One region of the Pandoraea sp. NE5 genome, then DNA from elsewhere that is predicted to be linked to it. Evidence: predicted binding sites of a transcription regulator. Region 1 holds the regulator's gene; the other holds the start of a gene.

The links. Region 1 encodes LexA, which represses DNA repair genes until DNA is damaged. Its sites were predicted from a motif close to ACTGTATNNNNATACAGT; they were not measured.
Region 2: PanNE5_RS05240 (ATP-dependent helicase) is a predicted target of LexA. The motif match lies at 3,481-3,498, and genes of this name have one in related genera.

The regions. Positions count from the first base shown of each region.
Region 1 covers NZ_AP025517.1:4,452,222-4,461,703, forward strand. Annotated here, with positions in the region: gene PanNE5_RS20130 (CysB family HTH-type transcriptional regulator) at 1-74, opposite strand, end outside; gene PanNE5_RS20135 (sulfate/molybdate ABC transporter ATP-binding protein) at 344-1,432, opposite strand; gene cysW (sulfate ABC transporter permease subunit CysW) at 1,460-2,365, opposite strand; gene cysT (sulfate ABC transporter permease subunit CysT) at 2,386-3,186, opposite strand; gene PanNE5_RS20150 (sulfate ABC transporter substrate-binding protein) at 3,284-4,315, opposite strand; gene lexA (transcriptional repressor LexA) at 4,573-5,226, shown strand; gene PanNE5_RS20160 (hypothetical protein) at 5,401-5,811, shown strand; gene PanNE5_RS20165 (enoyl-CoA hydratase/isomerase family protein) at 5,850-6,962, opposite strand; gene typA (translational GTPase TypA) at 7,099-8,919, opposite strand; gene PanNE5_RS20175 (MarR family winged helix-turn-helix transcriptional regulator) at 9,214-9,482, shown strand, end outside.
Region 2 covers NZ_AP025517.1:1,113,201-1,122,682, forward strand. Annotated here, with positions in the region: gene PanNE5_RS05230 (DUF1653 domain-containing protein) at 1-269, opposite strand, end outside; gene PanNE5_RS05235 (DUF4239 domain-containing protein) at 336-1,106, opposite strand; gene PanNE5_RS05240 (ATP-dependent helicase) at 1,337-3,421, opposite strand; gene PanNE5_RS05245 (DUF72 domain-containing protein) at 3,588-4,538, shown strand; gene PanNE5_RS05250 (voltage-gated chloride channel family protein) at 4,535-5,872, opposite strand; fluoride riboswitch at 5,979-6,057, opposite strand; gene PanNE5_RS05255 (hypothetical protein) at 6,213-7,379, shown strand; partial or broken gene PanNE5_RS05260 (cysteine desulfurase family protein) at 7,430-8,587, opposite strand; gene PanNE5_RS05265 (sensor histidine kinase) at 8,703-9,482, opposite strand, start outside.

The DNA.
Region 1 (9,482 bases):
GCACTGGCGGCTTCCGTCAGGTTGAGATTCTGCCGAACGGCTTCGCGCACGTAGCGCAATTGCTGAAAATTCATGAGGGGACTCCACCCTGTGGCTTGCCGGTTCATGACGTCTTGTTCATGACGTCTTGTTCGTAAGGTCCTGTACGTGACGTCGTGTTTGCTACGTCGTGTTTGCTACGTCGTGTTTGCTACGTCGTGTTTGCTACGTCGTATTTGCTACGTCGTATTTGCTAGGCCTTGTTCGCTACGTCTTGTCCGGTCGTTGGTTAGATCGTCTGTCAGGTCGTTAGGCGTGGCGCCCCCAGGTCGCGTGGACTAGCGCCGTCGTTTTGTCGTGCGGCTCACGCCGGCGCGGCAAACACCCGCAACTGACGCGGCACCGCCCGCATCGGCGCACCACTTTGCGCGCCGAGCGCCTGCCAGCCAGCGCGAGTCAGTTCCGCTTCCCACACCGCCCCTCCCGGCGCGGCAAGTTCCACGCGCACGGTGCCGCCCAGCGGAATGGCGCGGCGCACGGCCACGTCGATCCCCGGCCCACCGTCGTGCGCCGGCAGCAGCGCAAGATCGTGCGGACGCACATACGCCATCACGCGACCGTCCGGCGGCGCAGCGGGCAAATCGTCCTTGTGCACCGTCACGCGAAACGCGCCGGCACCGGCACCGACATCGGCAATGAAGTCGTGCGTGCGCAACTCGCCCGGCAGCCGGTTCACGGCGCCGAGAAACTCATAGACGAACGGGCTGCGCGGCGTGTCGTACACGTCCTGTGGCGCGCCGATCTGTTCGACGCTGCCGCGATTCATCAGCACTATACGGTCGGCCACTTCGAGCGCCTCTTCCTGGTCGTGCGTGACGAAGATCGTGGTGATGTGCAGCTCGTCGTGCAGACGGCGAAGCCAGCTACGCAATTCCTTGCGCACCTTGGCATCGAGCGCCCCGAACGGTTCGTCGAGCAGCAGCACCTTCGGCTCGACGGCCAGTGCACGCGCCAACGCAATGCGCTGACGCTGACCGCCCGAGAGTTCCGCCGGATAGTGATCGGCCAGCCAGTCGAGTTGCACCAGGCCAAGCAGTTCATGCACCTTGGCGCGGATCTGCGCGTCCGTGAGCCGCTCGCGGCGCGACTTCACGCGCAGCCCGAACGCCACATTCTCGAACACGGTCATGTGACGGAAGAGCGCATAGTGCTGAAACACGAAGCCGACCTGACGCTCGCGCGTGCCGACCGTCGCCACGTCCTCGCCGTTGAGCACGACGCGACCGGCGTCGGCGAACTCCAGGCCCGCGACGATACGCAGCAGTGTGGTCTTGCCGCAGCCGGACGGCCCCAGCAGCGCGACCAGTTCGCCTGTCGGGAATTCCAGCGTGACGTCATCGAGCGCCGCAAAATCGCCGAAGCGTTTTGACACCCGTTGTACCTGAATGCTCATGGTCTTGCTCCTCGAATCAATATCGGCTCAGGCCGGCACGACGTCTTCGCGACGCGCTGCCTTGTCCTGCGCCAGCTTGCGCTCAGCCCACAGCTTCAGCGCCAGCGTGGCGAGCGCGAGCATCGCGAGAATCGACGCCGCCGCGAACGCGCCCACCGTGTGGTAGTCGTTGTATTCAATTTCCACGTGCAGCGGCAGCGTGTTCGTCTCGCCGCGAATATGGCCGGAGACGACCGACACGGCACCGAACTCACCCATCGCCCGGGCATTGCAAAGGATCACGCCATACAGCAGGCCCCATTTGATTTTCGGCAGCGTCACGCGCGTGAATATCTGCCACCCGCTGGCCCCCAGCACGCGCGCCGCCTCCTCCTCTTCGCTGCCCTGCGCCTGCATGAGCGGGATCAATTCGCGCGCGACGAATGGGAACGTGACGAACACCGTCGCGAGTATCAGTCCAGGCAGCGCGAACACGACCTTCAGGTTGTGCGCGTCGAGAAAGTCCCACAGCGGCCCCTGACGACCGAAGATCAGCAGGAACGTGATGCCCGCGATCACCGGCGAGACCGAGAACGGCAAGTCGATGAGCGTCGTCAACACGCTCTTGCCCTTGAAGTCGAAACGCGCAATCGCCCACGACGCCGCCACACCGAACACCAGGTTCAGCGGCACGGCAATGACGGCGACCAGCAGCGTGAGACGAAGCGCTGACAGCGCGTCGTCGTTCGTCAACCCGTCCCAATACGCGGGGAAGCCTTTGCCCAGCGCGGTGACGAAGACCGACGCGAGCGGCAAGAGCAGAAACAAAGCGAAGAACAACAGCGCCACGGCAATGAGTGCGCCCTTGACGAACGCCGGCTCGTCGGTCGGATTGACCTGGCGGGCCTGGATCGGTTGCAGCAAGGCGCGCGACAGCGCAAGTGAATCGGACATGAGCGAGACGTTCTCTTGAATCAAGCGCCACTGGCGCGTCGGCCCGCATGGCGGCGTTGCAGCCACCATTGCAGGGTATTGATCAGCAGCAGCAACACGAACGAGATCACCAGCATCACCACAGCCAGTGCCGCGGCGCCCGCATAGTCGTACTGCTCGAGCTTGGTGACGATCAGCAGTGACGCGATTTCCGAGACCATCGGAATGTTGCCGGCAATGAAGATGACCGAGCCGTACTCCCCCACCGCGCGCGCAAACGCCAGCGCAAAACCGGTCAGTAGCGCAGGCAGCACCGCGGGGAGAATGACGTGACGCAGTGTCTGCCAACGTGTTGCGCCCAGACACGCGGCGGCCTCTTCCTGTTCGCGTTCAAATTCCTCGAGCACCGGCTGGAGCGTGCGCACAACGAACGGCAATCCGATAAATGTCAGCGCCACGAAGATGCCCAACGGCGTAAACGCGATCTTGAGATCGAGCAGCGCGAACCAGCGTCCGATCCAGCCGTTCGGCGCGTAGATCGAGGCCAGCACGATCCCCGCGACCGACGTCGGCAAGGCAAATGGCAGGTCGATCAGCGCATCGACGAAACGCTTGCCGGGGAATGAGTAGCGCACGAGCACCCACGCCAGCACGACACCGAACACGGCGTTGAGCATGGCCGCCGCGAGCGACAGGCCGAACGTGAGGCGGTATGAGGCCAACACGCGCGGCGAACTCACGGCGGCGATAAAGCTCGCCCAATCGAGCGAGCTGGCCTTGATGAAAACCATCAGCAGCGGCACCAACACCACGAGGCTCAGATAGCCGACCGTGTAGCCCATCGTCAGGCCAAATCCTGGCAAAGCACTCGGCTTGCGCCAGAGCGGAAACAGTACGGTACTCACGCTTGCATCCCTTTGTCTTCTCGGGCCCTGGGGGTCACTTCTTCGTGTAGATCTGGTCGAAGATGCCACCGTCGGCAAAATGCTTGGCCTGCGTTTTCGTCCACCCGCCCAGATCGGCGTCGACCGTGTAGAGCTTGAGCTTCGGATACTGCGAGGCATACTTCCTGGCGATGTCCGGCGAGCGTGGACGATAGAAGTGCTTCGCGGCGATCTCCTGCCCTTGCGGCGAATACAGCCATTGCAGATAGGCTTCAGCGGCTTTGCGAGTTCCGTGCCTGTCGACGTTCTTGTCGACCACGGCGACCGGCGGCTCCGTGAGAATCGACGACGACGGCACGACGATGTCGAACTTGTCCGGACCGAGATCCTTCACCGAGAGCAGCGCCTCGTTTTCCCAGGCGATCAGCACGTCGCCGACGCCGCGCTCGACGAAGGTCGTGGTGGCGCCTCGCGCGCCGGAATCGAGTACCCCCACGTTGCGGTAGAGCGCCGCGACAAAGGCCTGGGCGGTCTGCTCGTTGCCGCCTGGCTGCTTTAGCGCGTAAAGCCATGCAGCGAGGTAATTCCAGCGGGCGCCGGCCGACGTCTTCGGGTTCGGCGTGACCACGCTGATGCCCGGCCTGGTGAGGTCGTTCCAGTCCTTGATGTGTTTGGGGTTGCCCTTGCGCACGAGCAACACGATGGTCGACGTGTATGGCGTGGCGTTATCGGGCAGACGCTTCTGCCAATCTTTGTTCACGAGTCCGGCCTGCGCCAGTTCGTCGATGTCGGCGGAGATGCCGAGCGTCACGACGTCGGCCGGTGCGCCGTCGAGTACCGTACGGGCCTGCTTGCCCGAGCCGCCATGCGAGGCCTTGAGCGTCACCGTGTCGCCCGTGGTCTGCCTGTAGTGCGCCTCGAATGCCTTGTTGTAGTCGGCATATAGCTCACGCGTCGGGTCATACGACACGTTGAGCAGGGAAAAACTCGCGGCGCGCGCCTGAAGCGACAGCCCGGCAGTCAGTGCCAGCCCTCCCAGTGCGATCGCCAGCGCCCTGGCTTTTCCCCCCCGTATCACTTGACCCATGACTTGCGCTCCCTCGTGTTCTTTCGTGTGTAGGAGGCCAGTCTATGGGGACAGCTAAATACTTAAAAATAATATTTATACGATTGTTTATATCAAATCATGGATTAGCCCGCTCGTACCGACGCCGGTTTGATCCCGCGGGGGTCCCACGACGCGGGCGTGGGACAGACACATCCTGCAGGCGACGAAGTTTTCCCTTGCGTTTTTACAAACACTGTACAAAAATACAGCCACCTGTGCTTCCATACAGTGATGCCATGATCAAACTTACTGCTCGTCAACAGCAGGTCTACGAACTGGTCCGACAAGCGATCGAGCGCACCGGCTTTCCGCCGACGCGCGCCGAGATCGCCGCCGAACTCGGCTTCTCTTCCGCCAACGCCGCGGAGGAGCACCTGCGGGCGCTGGCGCGCAAAGGGGTGATCGAACTGGCCGCAGGCCAATCGCGCGGCATCCGCCTCAAGCGGCTCGACGAAGCGGGCGGCATGCATCAGTTCACCTTGCCGCATATGGGCCTGATGCAACTGTCGCTGCCGCTCGTCGGGCGCGTTGCCGCAGGTAGCCCGATCCTGGCGCAGGAACATATCGAACGCAACTTTCAGTGCGACCCGAACATGTTCGCGCGCCAGCCCGATTACCTGCTGAAGGTGCGCGGTATGTCCATGCGAGACGCGGGCATTCTCGACGGCGATCTGTTGGCGGTACAGAAAGCCGCCGACGCGCGCGAGGGCCAGATTGTCGTGGCACGCATTGGCGACGATGTGACCGTCAAACGTTTTCACCGTGTACCCGGCGGCGTCGAGTTGATCGCCGAAAACCCCGACTTCGAGAACATCGATGTCAATGAAGGCAGCGGTGACTTTGCGCTGGAAGGGATTGCGGTCGGCCTGATCCGCAACAACGACCTCTAGACGCAAACCTGGGTACTGCGCCGCGTCTCGATCACGCAGCAGCCCACTCACTGAAGTTTCGCATTTCCGACTGCGCCGGGCTGGGTCCGGCGCCCGTGCCCTGCTGCGCCCGCGATTTGTGAAGGTCGTGGCAGGACGCGCCCCTCAGACCCACATTGGAGGAAGGATCGCATCATGGCTCGACTCTTTGGTTTGCTGCGTACGTCTTTTGGTCAACCGCGCGTCCGCGTGCCGTCGCAGGCGCGTCTGTCTGCGGTGTACGGGCTGTCGGCCCTGTCCGGCCCGTTTGCCGCCGCCCCGGCCATCGCACGCTCGTACACCGTGCCTGCGCGCTCGCGCTCCACGGCCCTGCCCCGTACACTCGCCGCTGCCATGGCGTCGGCCTCGCGTCGCGCGTGCCCTACCGGAAAAGCGGTCAAGACGTCGCGCAGCGTGCGAGACGTTCAGCAACGCGACACACAAGGTGAGCACGAGGTGCGCGTGTATCGCGACATGTCGCACATCGTGATGGTCGGCAGCATCGCCGACATCTGCCGCAAACTCGATCTGGCCGTTGGCGATCAGTTCTGTCAGGCTGCGGTATAAGCCCTCGGGCCACCGCGACCCTCCATGGCGCGACGGACTTATCGCCCGAGTTCGCGCAGTGGATGGTCCGCGCCATGCCGATCGCCATCGAAGAATCGCGCGATGTCGGCGGGCGTGACCGCTTCGATGCTGCCGTGCTGCCAGCGCGGCACATGATCCTTGTCGACGACCATCGCGCGAATGCCTTCAACGCCCTCCGCCCCGGTACGGCCGTCGAGATTGAAGACACAGCGCATCATCAGCCACTCCTCGCGCAACTCGTCGGCGAGTGACAGCTTGCGTGCGCGGCGCACCTGTTCCAGCGTGACGCAAACCATCAGCGGCGAGCGCTTGGCGCGCAACAGATCTTCCGTCTCCTGCGCCCAGCCGGAGAACTCGCAGCGGGCTTCCCGCTTGAGCGACGACAGGATGGCCGGCAGATCCGGCAGGCCGAAGTGATGGTCGATCACGTCGCGCAGCGGCGCAAGCTTGCCCGGGGCCAGTCCGGCAGGCGGCACGCTTTGCCGGGCGAACGCGCGCGCCGCGTCGAGTACCGCATCACTGTCCGGCCAATCGCCGCTCGCCAGCCGTTCACAGAGCACCGGTAATTCGGTACGCGGTACCACCGCGTCGGCCAGACCGATTTCGCATGCGTCAACGGCACCGAACACCACGCCCGTCGTGCCAAGGTACTCGCCAAGATGACCGGCAAGATTCGCGAGAAAGCGTCCGCCGCCCACATCGGGAAACAGTCCGATGGCCGTCTCGGGCATTGCCATGCGCGTGGCTTCCGTGACCAGTCGCAACGCCGCCCCCTGCGAGATGCCCATGCCGCCGCCCATCACCACGCCGTCCATCAGCGCGATATAGGGCTTCGGGTAGGTGGCGATCGTGTAGTTCAGCGTGTACTCGTCCGTGAAGAAATCCATGATGTCGGTGCGCCCCGCGCTCACCGCCTCGTGGAAATAGCGAATGTCGCCGCCCGCGCACAAACCCTTCTCCCCCTCGCCCCGCAGGACGACGGCGAGCACGCGCGGATCGTCGCGCCATGCATCGAGGGCCGAGGCCATCGCACGAATCATGTCGTGCGAGAGCGCATTGAGCGCCTTCGGGCGGGTCAGGGTGATAAAGCCGATGCGGCCGCGGATGTCGGTACTCACAAAGTCGGTCATGTCTGGCAATGGCTTCAGTGACGTCAACGAAAGGGATAACAAAAAAGCCGGTGCGAGGCACCGGCTTTCTTTCCAACAGACTGGCATCGGCGCGTAGCAGAAGTTTCTCCGCTACGCCACGACACCCTCGCCGGCTTTACTTCTCTTCACGCGATGCGCGCTTGCGCTCGTGTTCCTTGAGGTAGCGCTTGCGCAGGCGAATCGTCTGCGGCGTGACTTCGACCAGTTCGTCGTCGTCGATGAATTCCACGGCGTACTCGAGGCTCATCGAGATCGGCGGCACCAGGCGCACGGCTTCGTCGGTGCCCGACGCGCGCACGTTCGTGAGCTGCTTCCCCTTGATCGGGTTGACCACGAGGTCGTTGTCACGGCTATGGATACCGATGATCATGCCTTCGTACAGGGCGTCACCCGGCGACACGAACATGCGGCCGCGATCTTGCAGCTTCCATAGCGCGTAGGCCACGGCAGCGCCGTCGTCCTGGGAGATCAGAACGCCATTGCGACGCTCGCCCAGCGTGCCATCCTTGAGCGGTGCGTAAGCATCGAAAATGTGGCTCATCAGGCCCGTGCCGCGGGTCATCGACAGGAAGTCGCCCTGGAAGCCGATCAAGCCACGCGCCGGAATGCGGTATTCAAGACGCGTACGGCCGCGACCGTCCGACACCATGTCCAGCATTTCGCCCTTGCGGCGGCCGATTTCTTCCATGACCGCGCCCTGGTGATCGTCTTCCAGGTCGATGGTCAGCATTTCGTACGGCTCATGCTTCACGCCGTCGATTTCCTTGAGCACCACGCGCGGACGCGACACGGCCAGTTCGTAGCCTTCGCGACGCATGTTCTCGATGAGAATCGTCAGGTGCAGTTCGCCACGGCCGGACACTTCGAAGACGGAATCTTCGGCGGTGTCTTTCACGCGCAGCGCTACGTTGTGATTGAGTTCCTTGTGCAGACGGTCGCGAATTTGACGGCTCGTCACGAACTTGCCTTCACGGCCGGCCAGCGGCGACGTGTTCACGCAGAAGTTCATGGTCAGCGTCGGCTCGTCTACCGTCAGCAGCGGCAAGGCTTCCGGCGTGTCGACGTCGCAAATCGTTGCGCCGATACCCACGTCTTCAATCCCGTTGATCAGCACGATGTCGCCGGCTTCCGCGCCGTCCGACATCACACGCTCCAGACCGCGGAACGTCAGCACCTGATTGATCTTGCGCTTGAGGACTTCGCCTTCCGGACCAAAGCGCATCACCACTTGCTGACCCGGCTTGATGCGACCGCGCGTAATACGGCCAATACCGATACGGCCAACGAACGTCGAGTAGTCGAGCGAGCTGATCTGCAGTTGCAGCGGGGCGTCGACATCGGCTTCGCGGACCGGCACGTGTTCGAGAATCGCGTCGAACAGCGGGCGCATCGTGCCTTCGCGCACATCGGAGTCGAGGCTCGCGAAACCGTTCAGGGCCGACGCGTAGACGACCGGGAAGTCGAGCTGCTCGTCGGTGGCACCCAGCTTGTCCATCAGGTCGAACGTCTGGTTGATCACCCAATCCGGACGCGCGCCCGGACGGTCGATCTTGTTGACCACGACGATCGGCTTCAGACCGAGGCCGAGGGCCTTGCGGGTCACGAAGCGCGTTTGCGGCATCGGGCCTTCGACGGCGTCGACGAGCAACAGCACACTGTCGACCATCGAAAGCACACGCTCCACTTCACCGCCGAAGTCCGCGTGTCCCGGCGTGTCGACGATGTTGATGTGCGTGCCTTCGTATTCGACGGCGCAGTTTTTGGCGAGGATCGTGATGCCGCGCTCTTTTTCAATGTCGTTCGAGTCCATCACGCGTTCAGCAACTTGCTGGTTTTCGCGGAAGGTGCCCGACTGGCGCAGCAGTTGGTCGACGAGCGTGGTTTTGCCGTGGTCGACGTGCGCGATGATGGCGATATTACGGAGAGCGCGGGTCATGAAGAGGTGCTCGAAAAAAGCCTTTGGAGAATCCGCGATTCTACCACTTGCGCGTGTCTTACGTCATGGTCTTTCTGCAATGCAGCAACGGCCCCTGCGCGGGAACGTCGACGGCGTCGCATTCATCGAGATGCCACTCCCCTGCCATACCCCCTCGCCCCCCGCCACACATCCATTTAGAACGTTAGCTCCAATTTTGGTCGAAATATTTGCCTAGTCAACTATTGCATGGCCTTGAAATTTATTAAGTAACCGCTATAATCGTGACAAGTCAACTATTGCAGCAGCACGAAAATGATCGATCCGTCCGCTTCCTCTTCCGATGCCGCGCCGACGTCGCCGCCGGATGCCCCCCAGAGCGATCCTCCGCGCTGCGCCTACGACATCGACAACTCGCTGGGGTATCTTGTCTCCCGCGTGCGCCAGTTGATCCTGGCAGAGCTGACCAACGAAACGTCGCAATACGGCTTGACGAGCACCCAGGCGACCATGCTTTACAAGGTGGCCACGGGCAAGAGCAAGACGGCGGCCGATCTGGCTCGCGACTACTGTATCGACGCGAG
Region 2 (9,482 bases), 1.7 Mb from region 1:
GTCGTGTGGCCGATGTACGTGAAGCGCGGCACCGAACCGCTGTCCGTCTCCACCGGTTCATTCCAGATGCGCAACAGACGGGTGCTCATGGGTAGCCCTTCGCGCGGGTACAGCCGCGTATAGACGACCACCGGCTCATCGGTCTCATCGGCGCGGGCGACACCTAGCGCGAGATAACAATTGCCTTTGTAATGACGGTAGACGCCCGGGCGGAACGCCTCGATTTCCGGCGTGGATTCGGCCGACGGCGCGGACATATTCGATACCATCGTTCTCTTCTCCTGCTGACCACAACCGGATACGGTCGGGCAAAAAATGCTCGTTGAAGTTCCGCGTCAGCGCGGCACCGCGATCCCAACCGATTTCGCGAGCGGCGCGGGCGAGATGCCCGAAGCGCCACGGAACGGCTCATCGAGGTTGACGATCAACGCGATCACCATCCCGATCGCGCCCATGTGGATCGCGATGATGAAATTACTTTTCCACGAGCCCGGATACCGGCCGTTCATCGCCATCGCCGCCAGCATGAAGAGCGCGATGACCCACCAGAACACGTCGGGCACGGTTTTCGTCGAGTTTTCGAAACGTCCTTGGCGGGCCTCCTCCAACCGATCGAGCAAGGTCCGGATCGAACTGGCGCTGTCCTCGTGTTTCGCGACCACCCGACGCGTAGCCCCGACAAACGCCGTCAATGCCGCTTCGGTCACGGGCGACAGATCCGGGTCGGCGGTGCTCAACGTCTTCCATTCGTCGGTGACGGCGGACGTCACGTAGCTGCGCAGCAACACACGCGCCGCCTGCGCGTCGCTGTCGCCAACCGCCTTGAGTTCTCGATCGAGACGTCGGACCACCGACGCCTCGCGCAGCGCCTGATCGTCCGCATGGCCGAGGTTGGCGCGCACGTCGGTCAACACATGGGCGAGCACGAAAACGATGAATGCGAGCAGGCTACCGTGGACGACATCGGATACCGTGCCGCGCACCTCGGACGGATCGGCTAATCGATCGAACAGCCAGACACGCGCCAGCCACGCGACGGCCACGGCGAGCAGCGCTGTGCCGATGGCCATGCTGACAAGCAACAGCCCCGTCGGCATCAACGTCATTTGGTTCACCAGCCATTGCATTCGCGTTCCCCCGCATCCGTCTCGACAAAGCTTTGCGAAACTTACATGGCGGCAGTAAGCGCTGCACCGCCGCCGATGCGGCGACTATACCTGATGCGCGCCCGGCGACAAGCTGGCGACGACCTGACGATGCGTGGCCGCCGGGGCGCACGCGAACAGCGCCGCCCGCTCGAAAAGCCATCTGGGTGCCTGGTTCGCGAACCTTGTGCTCAAGACCACGCGTTGCGAAGCTTGCGAGCGACGTCGATGTGCACCGCCACGTCGCCCACCGGCCCCCGCAGCACCTCGCCCTCGCGCGGCTTCGGGAGAATTTCGTACAGCGGCAACATCGTGTCGGAGACGAAACGGCTGCGCGTGCCGTACACGTGGCGATCGCCCATTCCCGTTTGCTGATGCACGTAAAACCGCTGAGGCACGACCAATTGCAGCGATTCCTTCGCGCGCGTCATCGCCACATACAAGAGCCGACGCTCTTCCTCGATGTCCTCGTCGTCGCCCGTGCTCATGTCGGACGGAATGCAGCCGTCGACGACGTTGAGCACATAGACCGAGCGCCACTCCTGCCCTTTCGCACTATGGATCGTCGACAGAATCAGGTAGTCCTCGTCAAGCAACGGCGGGCCGGATTGCGCACTCGTGGCGTCGGGAGGATCAAGGGTCAACTCGGTCAGAAACTGCTCACGCGACCCATACGTACCCGCAATGCGGGCGAGCTGTTCGAGGTCCGCCTGGCGCACGGCCGCGTCGTCGAAGCGTTGTGTCAGCAGCGGCGCATACCAGCGCAGCGCCAGATCGACATCGGCCGGCCATGACAGCCGCGTGTCGTGCAACGCGATGAAGACGTCGACGAACGCGCGCCAATCGGCAGCGGCCGCCGACGGTGGCTTGAAGTCCGCGAGCACCTGCGCGGGCATGGCGGAGGCCGACATGGCGTCGAGCAATCGGGTGGCGCTCACGGGCCCGATTCCGGGGATCAACTGGGCCACACGAAACCCCGACAAGCGGCTGGCCGGGTTGTGCGCCCAACGCAGGATCGACAACATATCCTTGACGTGCGCCGCTTCGAGAAACTTCAAGCCGCCGAATTTCACGAACGGGATATTGCGGCGTGTGAGTTCCAGCTCCAGCGCCGCGCTATGGCTACCAGTGCGGAACAGCACCGCCTGCTGCATCAATCGGGTGCCGGTCTCACGTTGCGCCAGCACCTGATCCGCCACCCAGCGGGCCTGCCCCGACTCGTCGCTCACATTGACGAGTTGCGGCAGATGCGTCGATTGCCGATCGGTCCACAATGCCTTCGCGTAGCGCTCGTTCGACTCGGCGATCACGGCATTGGACGCATCGAGAATCGGTTGCGTCGAACGGTAATTCCGCTCGAGCGTGACCACATGGGCGGGCTCGGCAAATTGCCCGGGAAAGTCGAGGATGTTTCGGATGGTGGCCGCGCGGAACGCATAAATCGACTGCGCATCATCCCCCACGACGGTGAGGCCGCGTCCGTCGGGCTTCATCGCGAGCAGGATCTGCGCCTGCAGCCGATTGGTGTCCTGGTATTCGTCGACGAGCACGTGGTCGAAGCGCTCGCCCAGTTCGCGCGCGAGATCCGGCGCGCTCATCGTCTCGGCCCAGTACAGCAGCAGATCGTCGTAATCGAGAACGTGTTGCGCTTGCTTCGCGTCGACGTAGGCACCGAAGAGCGTCTTGAGCTGCGCCTCCCATTGCGCGCACCACGGGAAATGCTTCGCGAGCACTTCCGCAAGCGGTGCCTGACTGTTCACCACGCGCGAATAGATCGAGAGGCATGTGCCCTTGAGCGGGAAGCGCGACTGCGTGGCGGAAAAGCCGAGGTCATGGCGCGCAAGGCCCAGCAGATCTTCGGCATCGCTGCGGTCGTGAATGGTGAACGCTTCCGACAGGCCGATGCGCGTTGCCACATCGCGCAGAATGCGAGCGCCAATGGCGTGAAACGTGCCGGCCCACGGCAGCGACGGCGGTTGCGACGACGCCAGCCCCAGCACCTTTTGCAGCACCGCGCCCACGCGTCGCTCCATTTCGCCGGCGGCGCGACGCGAGAAAGTGAGCAACAAGATACGGTTGGGGTCGGCCCCGCGAACGATGAGGTTGGCGACGCGATGCGCAAGCGTGCTGGTCTTGCCCGAGCCCGCGCCGGCGATGACGAGCAATGGCCCGCCGGGCGCGCCATCGTCACCGACACCATAGTCGACGGCTTCGCGCTGGCGGTCGTTGAGTTCGGCCCACGGATCGCGGGCGGGGGCGGTCGGCTGTTCGGACATGCGAGATCTGGGAGCGCCACGAAAAGACGGGCCGTGGCCCGCAAGTACGCTCATCGAGTACTGTATATTTATACATTATAACGATGGCTTCGACGCCCATCGAGTCCCTTCGGAAATTGAGACGAATTCCGGCTGTCGCCCGTCTGACGGCCCACTCACCTACCTCATGACGATTCGTACCGGCACATCGTCCTGGACCGATCCGACGCTCATTGCGTGCGGACGCTTCTACCCGCCGGGCGTCGATACGCCCGAGGCGCGGCTGCGCCATTACGCGTCGCAGTTCGATCTGGTCGAGGTCGACAGCAGCTACTACCGGCTACCCGACGCCGCCATGGCATGGCGCTGGACGCAACGCACGCCCCCGTCGTTTCGCTTTCACATCAAGGCATTTCGGGCGTTCACCGGCCATACGACGCCGCGCGCGGCACTGCCGCGCGATATCGCGCAGGCGCTGGGTGCGGGGGACGACGCAAACGCAGGGCCAGAGGGCCCGCTTGCGTCGCTTGGATCGCTCGCGCCGCACGACCTCCCCGCGGAACTTCGCGACGAACTCTGGCGACGCTATCTCGAAGCCATCGAGCCGTTGCGTCAGTGCGGGCAACTGGCGGCCATTCACTTCCAGTTCTCCCCGCGGGTGCAGAACGACCGCGCCGGGCGGGCCCTGGTCTTCGAGACCGCGCGACGGCTCGATGGCGAACGGCACGCCGTGGAATTTCGTCACCGTAGCTGGTTCGACACGCCCTCGCGCGAAGCCGCCACGCTGGCCATGCTGCGCGAGACGGGGGCGGCGCACACCATCGTCGACAGCCCCGACGGATTCGACAACACGGTGCCTGCGGTCTGGGCGACGACGCGCGACGACCTGTGCGTCGTCCGTCTTCATGGCCGCAACGCCGCCGCCTGGAACCGACGAGGCATCACCGCCTCCTCGGGACGCTTCGTCTACGAGTACAGCGCGAGCGAGTTGATCGACATCTCGGCGCGCGTCCAGCGACTGGCCGCGAACGTCGACGACACGCACGTCCTCTTCAATACGAACCACGAAGATCAGGGGATGAAGAACGCGTCGGCGTTCGCGCGCACGCTCACGACGCTTGCGCACGGCATCGTTTAGGGGCGGTGCGCGTCGTCGGTTGGCCGGGCGCCAGCCTTGAGCGTCTTGCGCCATGCGGGCAGGTCGCCGAGTCGCGCGCCTTCCGGTACGGCTCCGTGCTTGCCAGACCCGACGCGTTGCGCGCGATAGATGCCTGTATGCCCCGAACACAGGTACGCCAGCACGCACGCAATCGCGGCATAGCCCCCGATCTGCGGGCCGAAAATCTCGATGGCCATCAACGTCGAGGCGATGGGCGTGTTGGCCGCACCCGCGAACACGGCGACAAAACCGACGCCTGCGAGCACCGCCGCCGGCAACGTCAACACATGCGATAAGGCGTTGCCCAGCGTCGCGCCGATATAGAACAGCGGCGTGACTTCGCCGCCCTTGAAGCCCGAGCCGAGCGTGACGACGGTGAAGACCGCCTTGCCAAGAAAGTCGTACCACGGCAACGACGTATGAAACGCATCGACGATGGTCGGGATGCCCAACCCGAGGTACTGCGGCGTGCCCAGCACTGTGGCCGCCACTGCGACTACCAGCCCGCCGGCGAATGGACGCAGCGGAGCGTAGGCGATACGCCGCTTCATGAAGGCCGACGTGGCGTGCGTCGCCTGGGCGAACGCCATCCCCGCGAGTCCGCACAACACCCCAGCGGCGGCGGCACTGAGCGCCCCGGTGATCGACATCGACGCGGCGAACGCGCCAGGCGCAATCGTGTACACGGTGTGATGCACGCCCCAGGCGCGCGTAACCGCGTCGCCCACGAGCGCCGCGACGAGGCACGGCAACAGGGCGTCGTAGCGCAGGCGTCCGATGGCGAGCACCTCCAGGCCGAACACGGCGCCAGCGAGCGGCGTGCCGAAAACCGAGGCGAAGCCTGCGGCGATGCCCGACATCAGCAGCACACGACGCTGCTCACCGGACAGACGGAAGACATGCGTGAGCTGATCGGCCAGTGCGCCGCCCATCTGCACGGCCGTGCCCTCGCGCCCGGCGGACCCACCGACCAGATGCGTGACAACCGTGCCGAACAGCACCAGCGGCGCCATGCGCAACGGCACGACACGCCGCGGATCGTGAATCTCGTCGATCAGCAGATTGTTGCCGGCTTCGACGCTCGCGCCGAGCCGCAGATAGAGCCAGCCCACCGCGAAGCCGGCGATGGGCAGCAGCCCGAGCAGCCACGGGTGAGCCAGACGCGTCTCGGTCGCGAGATCCAGCGCGACAAGAAACAGGGCCGATGCACTTCCGGCCATGATGCCGACGAGCGCCGCGAGCGAACTGGCGCGTGCCGCGCGCGGCAGCACGCCGAACAAGTCGCGCAAGGGGGAGTCTTGAAACATCTTCATGATGTCCAACAGGGGGGACGAGCGACGCCGTCGACAAATTGCCTGAACACTACCGAGAATGAGAGAAACGCTCGCGCGCATAGCCCGCAACCTCCCGGCACGCCAGGATCTTGCAGGCATCATCAGCCCCGGGGAGGGGCGGTTTGCGCAACGAACGCCGGAGGTATGCCATCTCCGTGAAGCAGCCGACATGCTATCAGGAAGCACGAGCCCTCACAATGCGTGACATTCGCTGCGCCGAAATGCCGAACCGGATCGGCGCATTCCGATAAATCGGCGCATTGACGTTTCGCCGCCGCTCGCATCGCTAGAATCGGTGTCCGGTTCACGGAGAGCGGGTATGGCAGCGGACAGCGAATACATCGAACGCGTCAGGGGGTACGACTGGGACGACGTCACCGGGTTGTGGCGCGACATCCAGCGCTGCGCCACGCCTGGATGGGACGCGGGCAAGGCGCTGGAATATCTCGTACTGAAGGGGTTCGAGCTGGGCGGCGCGACGGTGAGGTGGCCGTATACGGTCAAGTTCGTCGATGAGAAGATCCTCGAGCAGATCGACGGCGTGATCTACGCCGCGGGCATCGCGGCCATGGTCGAATGCAAGGACTATTCGGCCCCCTCCAGTCGAACCAAACGGCGCATCGGCGCCGACCCGATTGCAACGCTCCAGGCGAAGCTGACGCGCCGTCCCGCCGCGCTGATCGGGTGCCTGTTCGCCAGCGGCGAATGCACCGAAGCGGCGGAACAACGGGTCAATTTCACCAAACCGGCGACCATCCTTTGCTGGACCGGCGACGATATCGATCGCTGTGTCCATCGACGAAACTTCACGCAGACCCTGCAGCGCAAATTCCGAATCTGCGTCGAGGAAGGCAAGCACCTCACGAAATGTTCGACCCAAGGAGACAGTCAGATGGAAATGCGGAACATCATTTGTCCCTCACAGGACAGCGTGAACTTTCTGAACGCGTGGCTGCCCCCCGAAATTTCCGCGTCGTCGCACTTCTTTTTCCCGTCGCCGCTCAGTGATGCGCCGGCAACCGCCAGGAACGTCCTCGCTACACACCCCCTTCAGGCGCTGCTCATCCGCGACGCCCACACGACGAATCCCGTGCTGATCAGCGATCTGGAGGTGTATGCGGAGGAAAGGTTGATGTTGTCGGCACCGAAGCAGCAGTTCGAAATCGAGGTCGTCTCACCGACACTGTTGGTGATGCTGTTCGAAACGCCGGAAATCTTCACCGCAGTCTTTGGCGAGCGAGCGACCGATTTCCTGCACTTGATGGGCAGCTACGATCCCGAGCGGGCGATCGGCGAAGCCGGCGCCACGGTGGCGAACATCATCGCCCATCTCGACGACACCACCCGTGCTTTGCTGCGCGCGACGCCGACGGCGCGTCGGATCCTTTCGCGCATCGCCAAACTCGACGCCAAGCCTTACCTGCGCGATGACGACTGGGACGCTGCCTGGTATCGCGACCGGCCGCAGCCGACACGGTCGTATTGAATCGCCGACGGGTTCGGCCGCGCCAACGCGTGTTCGATACCCCGCCCTCAGGCCGCCAACGCCCGGCACTGACCGACGACACGCTCGAAGCACGCTGTCACGAAATCGACCGACGCTTCGGTCGTAAAGCGCCCGAGGCTCACACGCACCGTGCGGCTCGCGGCGTCGTTGTCGAGACCAATAGCACTCAGCACGTGAGACGGCTGCCCCGACGCCGAGTTGCAGGCCGACGTCGACGACACGGCCAGCTTGCCGTTGAGCATGAACGTAGCAAAACCCGGATGTCGCACCGTCAAGCTCAACGTATGAGGGATACGCTGCGCCGTCGCGGCGTTGTGCACAATGTCACCGAGTCCCAGCACACCATCGAGCAGGCGGCGACTCAGTTGCGCGATGCGCGCGTTGTCGGTCGTCATGGCCTGCATGGCGAGTTCGCATGCGGTGCCCATGCCGACGATCTGATGCGTCGCCAGCGTGCCGGAGCGCAGGCCTCGCTCGTGACCGCCGCCATGCATCTGCGGGGCGATGCGCGTCATGACATCCTGGCGCACGTATAGGGCACCGATGCCCTTGGGGCCGTAGACCTTGTGCGCCGACATCGACATCAGGTCGATGCCCATCGTCTTGACGTCGATGGGGGTCTTGCCAAGCGCCTGCGCCGCATCGACATGCAGCAACGCCCCAGCCGCATGCACCACCTTCGCGACGGCCGCCACGTCGGTCAGCGTGCCGAGTTCGTTATTGACGAGCATGACCGACACCAGTCCGGTGTCGGGCCGCAGTGCCGCCGCCACGGCATCGGCGGTGATCTCGCCGGTGGCCGACGGCGTCAGATACGTGACGGATGCGCCGCGCGATGCCAGACACGCCATCGTGTCGAGAATCGCCTTGTGTTCGAGCGCGCTCGTCACGAAATGTGCGCGCGACTGCCCGCGTTCCGCATAGCCTTTGAGTGCGAGATTGTTCGATTCGGTCGCGCCGGACGTCCACACGATCTCGGCCGCCTCGGCACCAATGAGTGCCGCCACCTGGGCCCGCGAGCGCTCCACCAGACGGCGCGCACTCACGCCCGCCGCATGCGAACTGGAGGCTGGGTTACCGAAGACACCGTCCACGCCGAGACAATCGGCCATTGCGGCAATTACGGCGGCATCCGCCGGCGTCGTGGCCGCGTAATCGAAGTAATGGAGCGGTTCTCTCTCGCGCATGATCGGCCTCGGATAAAAAGTGCATCGATCGTACGCGCCACAAACGAGAAAAGGCTTGCGAAATCCCCCGTTGACCGGACGTTTCAGGCAAATCTCTTCCCAAAATATGACGAAATCAGGAATTTCCTTCCAGGCGTGAGTGAGTGCCGTCACTGGCTGGGAATCGCACCGTCACCTCGAGTCCGCCACCGGGCGCATCGCCGAGCGACACATCGGCACGATGCATTCGAACGATTTCCCTGACGATGGCAAGTCCCAGCCCGGAACCATCCGCCGTCTGGACCGCTTGCGGGGCCGACCCATCGTGCTCGCGGCGATAGAAACGCTCGAACACCGCCTCACGCTCGCACTCGGGAATGCCGGGGCCGTTGTCGATGACTTGCAGCACCGGCACATCGCCATCACACCAGGTGCGCACCGTAATGACAGCACCGTCGCCGGCATAACGAATGGCGTTATCGATGAGATTGCCGCACAACTCGGACAGCAACTCGCGCTGCGCCACCACGGGCACCGGCCCGTCATGCTCAAAACCCAGATCGATCCCGCGCGAGCGCGCCACCGGCGACCAGTCGAGGGCCACGCTGCGCGCCAAATCGTCCAGCCGTAGCGACACCATCGCCACCGGCGGGCCGCCTTCCGCCTCCAGACGCGACAGCGACAGCAGTTGCCGAACGCTCTTCGCGGCCTGCTTCACCGCATGGTTGAGTCGCTCCACACGCTCACGCGCCCCGGCACTGAGCGATTCCCTGAGCGTGAGTTCGGACTCTGCCTGAATGATGGCGAGCGGGGTTTTCAACTGGTGCGCCGCGTCGGCGAAGAACCGTTGCCGCGAGGCCTGCATGCGGCCCACGCGGCCCACATACTGATTGATGGATTCGACGAGCGGCTTGAC